Regions from separate parts of the Lysinibacillus sp. IITD104 genome, predicted to be linked through region 2. Evidence: riboswitches for the same ligand, from Rfam matches in the RefSeq annotation. Region 2 holds a riboswitch; the other holds the start of a gene.

Region 1 (3,156 bases), 1.4 Mb from region 2:
TTCCAAAAGGTTTGTGCCTTTGTAGCACCAACCATGGCAAAATAATGCTTTAACTCAGGTGCTGTTTGCCTGAATCCATCCATTGCCGCAATGACAATCGGGAAAAAGCACACAAGACAGATAATGATAAGCTTCGGTAATAAGCCGAAGCCAAACCAAATAATAAGCAGTGGTGCCAAGACAAGAATAGGAACATTTTGCGACATAATAAGAATTGGATAAAACAGCTCTCGAATAAATGTAAACCGATGCAACACTACTGCCACCGTTAGCCCACAAGCAATGCCAATGGCCAAACCTAGTAGGGCTAATTGCACCGTAGCGAATGCATGTGGTAGAAAGGTATGATATGACTGGAGGGCCTCCGACAAAATACTACTTGGCGCGGGTAATAACCAATGTGGAACTTCAGCCATACGCACGATTAGTTCCCATATGAATAAGAGGAAGGCGATAAAAATTATCGTCCTTCCCTTCTGTAATGCACGTTTCATTACTGATATTTCTCCGTTAATGTATCCATCGTAATACCCGTTGGCTGATATAAAATTTTGACTTGTGTAATGACATTAATGGCACCAAGCTCAATCATCTTGTCATTCATTTTTTCAATGATTTGAAGCAATGTTGACAGCTCACCCTCCATCGTTGTTTCCAATGGATGTACCTCATATTTCACCCCAGAAGCATCGATAACCGCAATTGCTGCATCGACATATGGTATAACATCTTCATATTTCTCTGTCTTCGGAATGATTTGTACACTGATTAATGAATTTGCCATCTTATTTGGCCTCCTTTTTAGGTAAGAAATCATTAGTAAAGGCTTTTTTCGCATCAAATTCGCCCTCTAGTACTTGATTGCTAGACATCCATTTCGCATAATTTTCCCACACAGAAAGCTTTTGCTCTCCCCATTGCTTGGCATCGTCCTGGTATTTATCGGCCAGCCACTCCTGACTTTTATGCACTAACGCTTTATCTAAATCAGGAGCTGCTTCGATTAAAATATCAGCCGCTTCACTTGGGTTTTCAATTGCGTATTCATAGCCCTTCGATGCAGCTGCCACAAAGGCTTTCACAACATCAGGATTGTCCTGTATCATTTTTTCATTTGTAGCTAAAACTGGCGTATAATAATCCAATTGATCACTATAATCTGTAAGATATAGCATATTGATCTTTTCCCCACGCAGCTCAGCTTCAATACCAGTCCATGCATAATAAATCCAAGCAAAATCAATATCTTTTTCCATCATTGTGAAGAAATCTAAATCGCCTGCATTGACGATATCTAGCTTGTTAATATCTGCATTTTCCGTCTGCATTAGTGATTGTAAAACGGCTTGCTCTAATGGCGCACCCCAACCACCATAGGTTTTTCCTTCAAAATCCTTTGGCGATTTAATGCCCTTTGAAGCAATAGAGGCAAAGCCAGATGTATTATGCTGTATAATAGCTGCGATTGAGACCAGCGGCACATCCTGTACTCGTGCCTGTGTTATGCCTTCCTGATAGCTCACGCCAAAATCCGCCTTTCCAGAAGCAACAAGCTGATCTGCACCCGCCTCACCAGGCATGATAATATCAACATCTAAGCCCTGTTCCTCAAAATAACCGAGTTTTTTGGCAACATATAGTCCTGTATGATTTGTATTCGGCGTCCAATCCAGTACCACAGACACCTTTTTCAGCTTGTCAGCAGCCTGCTTGTCACCCTTGTCACTGCAGCCTACTAATGTCAATAGTGCTGCGAATAGAATAAATAACCATTTTTTCATGCGAAAGCCTCCCAGTTTGTAATATGAAAGTGTTCATGAATGAATGTTGTCACCAGAAGAAAGCGTATACAATGTTGGCAAGCTGTTGCTTGAAAACATAAAAAAACGCCTAGGATTCCTCCCAGACGTATTGCAATCAATCTTCAAAACTTTGCTTTTTTGAATAGATGTTCCCTACGCTGGTACGAGCCAAATCAGGTTCAAAGGGTCAGCGTCTATCGGACACAATCTCAGCTAGCAATTACTAGCCCCCCTACATTCTTTCGCTATGAACTTTTCGATGATTATTATACCCATAGTTTCACTTAAATGACAAGGTGCTATTTTTTGAATAAGCTTAAAGCCCAGCACTCCTTAGAGACTGGGCATGCATTTAGCTTGGTTTCTGTTCTTTTTTGGCTGTTAAAACATGAGAAATTGCTCCATCTGTTGCAATATCCACTTTAAATGAACCATTGGAATGGCGATCCGCACGAGATAATGCCTGTACGTCAATCACCTCTTGAACACCTTTTTCAGTTTCAATCACAACCTGCTCCTCGTCTGTTGCTTGAACAACTGCCACAATTCGGTGAGGGTTTGCTTTTAACTCTGTTAATACTTTTAGTCCACGTTTTGCACGACTTGCTACTTCAACTTCAGCGACATTCATTTTCTTCACGGCCCCACGCTGTGTCACAATGACTACATATTGGGTTACATCAGGCTGTAACACATTGACTCCAACTAAGGCTTCTCCATCTTTTAGTGTGATCCCTTTCACACCGCCTGTTTTCACACCTGTAACTGGTAATTCCTCCATCGGGAAACGAATCGCATAGGCTGTATCCGTTGTGAGCATTAGCTCCACGTCATCTGTTACAAACGATGCATAGATCATCGCATCACCAGCCTTGACGTTCATCGTTTTAATTGGCTTTGAATAACGTGTTACCGCATAGTCTGCGAGTGGTGAGCGCTTAATTTGGCCATCTTTTGTGGCTGTGAAGACATACGTATTTGGCTGTTCAAATGTTTCGAAGCCATAAACCGCAATAATGGATTCATCTTCCCCTGTTGGCACAATACTTGAAATATGCTGGCCGAGATCCTTCCAGCGTATATCAGGCAGCTCATGAACAGGCTGATAAATATAATTGCCTCGATTTGTGAACAGCAATAGATGGTGCTGTGTATTTAAGTTTGCTTCATACAATAAATAATCTGAATCCTTCATGGCAAAATCTTGCCCATTTGAAGCGGCATGAGAACGTGTGGATGTACGTTTAATATAACCATCCTTCGTTACTGTTACGACAACCTCTTCACTTGGCACAAGGACATCCAATGTAATTTTAATTTCTTCAATTTCTTGCTCAATCTTCGAGCGGCGAGG
Region 2 (3,156 bases):
CAACAGATGAATGGATTTGCACAAGCATGCCAAGGCTTTAGTGAAAAGGTGAAAGAAATAGCGAAAGAGCTTCATTTACTTGAACAAGAAGCAGGGCGAGTAAAGGAGCTCTATGGATTATTAAATGGACAAAACTCGAAAAAGCTATCCTTTGAGCGTTATATCCAAATTAATTACTTAGATCAAATTACAGTTGCTGCCAATATACGGCTATATCATTTATCAAACGGTCAATTTGAGCTTAGGCGCTCAGATAGGTTAGAAAAGCATGCGAAGCAAAGTGGACTTGGTCTTGATGTTTATGATGCCTATACGGATCAATTACGAGATGTCAAAACATTATCAGGTGGCGAGAAATTTAATGCTTCGTTAAGCCTTGCATTGGGGATGGCAGATGTGATTCAAAGCTTCCAAGGTAATATTCATATTGAAACGATGTTTATTGATGAGGGCTTTGGCTCACTTGATGAGGAATCACTAAATAAAGCAATTGATACATTAATTGATTTACAGGATTCTGGTCGCATGATTGGTGTAATTTCTCATGTACCTGAATTGAAATCTGCGATGCCAGCGGTTTTACATGTGGAAAAAACATTGAATGGCCATAGTCAAACCCATTTTGAAGTGAAATAAAACGAAGGCGTATTTCCAGAAAAAGGAATACGCCTTCGTTTTATTTTTTTCTAGCTGTGGTTGTAGGCGTTGTTCCCTTTTTTGCAGCCATTACTTTTTTTACGATAGGAATAACAATAGGTGCTAACTTGACGGCAGTTTTTACAACGTTTGATACTTTCATCCCAAAACAGCTCCTTTTACAATTACTACTACCTGTTTCACTTAAAAATAAAACATTAACGGATAACACGAACAGCCTGAATTATATTCCAAATCACAATACCTAGTGAGACGAGCGCATAGATGGCGAATGAAGTAAACCAAATAATCATCATGGTCTTGTTGCTGGAGGTTGGATCTAAACTAAATGTAGAAAAAACAAAGACAATAAAGAATAGAATGCCAAAAACAAAAGGTATTAAATGAGAGACAAGTGCACGAATCGAATGTCTTTTTACATCACTGTCTTTTGTCACAAAATAAACAATTAATGGAACGATAAAAGGGGCGAAGAAAATACTAAGATAACTAAAGGCAGCTAAAATTTTTTGATTCTCCATAGTTGTACCTCCTTTTTAAATATTTACGCATGAAAAACAGCAAAGTTTCAAAAAATATATTGTATAGAAGGTTGTAATCCTCCTATCCATTGCGTACAATGAGATTGTTCAAATAAATTCAGATGTAACGACCACAAGGGGAGCTGATGATGTCAGCTGAGACTGGGCACGTAATGCCTTGACTCTTCGAACCTGTAAGTTAACGCTTGCGTAGGGATGTGGATAGAAACCGACACTTGTACGATGTGAGGCTCTGTCCTGACATCGTTTTTTCATTCTTAAAGGAAAAAGGTGTCAGAAAGAGACATATCAGCGCTTTTCTATTCCTGCTCTTGTATCCTACATCGGAACAAAGGAGAGAATATGTATGGACAAAAAAAGACTATTAATGCTAGTGGAGATTGCGATTTTTGCAGCGATTGGTCTCGTACTGGATCAAGTTTCCTTTAAAGTATGGGCACAAGGCGGTTCAGTTAGTCTTGTTATGGTACCAATTATGTTAATAGCATTTCGCTGGGGCTTAGTAGCTGGGTTAACAACGGGACTACTTGTGGGTGTTATGCAAACAATGTTTGGTTCCTATATAGTGCACTGGCTACAAGGATTATTGGATTATGGAGTTGCTTTTACAGTTGTAGGTTTAGCGGCGGTTGTACGTGGACCAGTGTTAGACGCTGCTAAACATATGAATAAAACTAAAATGGCACTTTATATAATAATAGGTACCGTTTTCGCAGGCTTCTTACGATACACAGCACATACAATTGCTGGTGCTGTATTTTTTGCCGAATATGCGGGCGACCAAAATGCATGGATCTATTCCATCATCTACAATGGTACATATATGCTACCAGCAACTATACTAACGGCAATCGTTGGTGTTCTTTTATTCACAGCCGCTCCACAATTAATGCAAAGAAAAGCTTAATGCAAGTCCCTTCACATGAGTGGAGGGACTTTTTTGTCGTGAATAGCTCTTTTAGCACTTTGCAAAGTAGGTAAGCATACAATATTTAAAGCGTTTATCGTTATACGCATAAAAAGTTATGTTATATTAAAGAATAGATATTAGATGAAAGGGACGTTATACATGATTGTAAAAACGCAAGAAGAGATTGAAGCTTTTAAAAAAATAGGACGCATTTGTGCTGAAATTCGCGAAGCGATGAAAGCTGCAACAAAACCAGGTGTTACAACACTTGAGCTTGATGAAATTGCTGGCCGCATGTTTGCAGAGGCAGGCGCTATTTCTGGACCAAAGGGAGAATATGATTTCCCAGGGTATACATGTATTAGTGTTAATGAAGAAGTAGCACATGGTATTCCAGGAAAGCGTGTTATTCAAGAAGGGGATATCGTAAATATTGATGTTTCTGGCTCTTTAAATGGTTATTTTGCTGACACAGGAATTTCATTTGTTGTTGGTGATGGCTATGAGGACAAAGAAAAGCTTTGTCGTGTTGCCAAAAGCGCCTTTGATCGAGCAATGACAAAGGTAAAGGCTGGATCTAAATTAAATCAAATTGGTAAAGCAGTTGAACGCGAGGCAAATGCTAATGGCCTAACTGTTATTATGAATTTAACAGGTCATGGCTTAGGTCAATCTTTACACGATGAACCAAACCATATTTTAAATTATTACGATGCATGGGATTCTACCATTATGAAAGAAGGTATGGTACTTGCGGTTGAGCCATTTATCTCAGCAAATGCAGAGCATATCGTAGAAGCTGGTGATGGCTGGACATTCGTGACACCGGATAAATCACTTGTAGCTCAAATCGAACATTCAGTCATTGTGACAAAAGATAAACCGATTATCTTAACGTCATTGGACGAAGAATAGAATGAAATGAAAAATCCTGCTAACCAATTTATTTTTGGTAGGCAGGATTTTTTTTAATAAATAAAATGCCAACAAAGAGAACACCACATAAAAATAAAGCAGCTGTAGTGACAAGTAGCTCATCAAAACCAT

The links. Region 2 has a riboswitch for thiamine pyrophosphate ahead of thiT (energy-coupled thiamine transporter ThiT). Riboswitches for the same ligand answer to the same signal wherever they lie in the genome.
Region 1: linked by a shared signal. The riboswitch ahead of V1L66_RS11160 (ABC transporter substrate-binding protein) and the one ahead of thiT (energy-coupled thiamine transporter ThiT) in region 2 are both predicted to bind thiamine pyrophosphate.

What each region holds. Positions count from the first base shown of each region.
Region 1 covers NZ_JBAHYH020000001.1:2,198,624-2,201,779, reverse strand. The annotation lists gene V1L66_RS11170 (ABC transporter permease) at 1-494, opposite strand, end outside; gene V1L66_RS11165 (thiamine-binding protein) at 494-784, opposite strand; gene V1L66_RS11160 (ABC transporter substrate-binding protein) at 786-1,781, opposite strand; TPP riboswitch at 1,936-2,046, opposite strand; gene parC (DNA topoisomerase IV subunit A) at 2,155-3,156, opposite strand, start outside.
Region 2 covers NZ_JBAHYH020000001.1:749,869-753,024, forward strand. The annotation lists gene V1L66_RS03820 (SMC family ATPase) at 1-636, shown strand, start outside; gene V1L66_RS03825 (hypothetical protein) at 677-799, opposite strand; gene V1L66_RS03830 (DUF4870 domain-containing protein) at 855-1,178, opposite strand; TPP riboswitch at 1,305-1,412, shown strand; gene thiT (energy-coupled thiamine transporter ThiT) at 1,546-2,106, shown strand; gene map (type I methionyl aminopeptidase) at 2,269-3,024, shown strand; gene V1L66_RS03845 (hypothetical protein) at 3,053-3,156, opposite strand, start outside.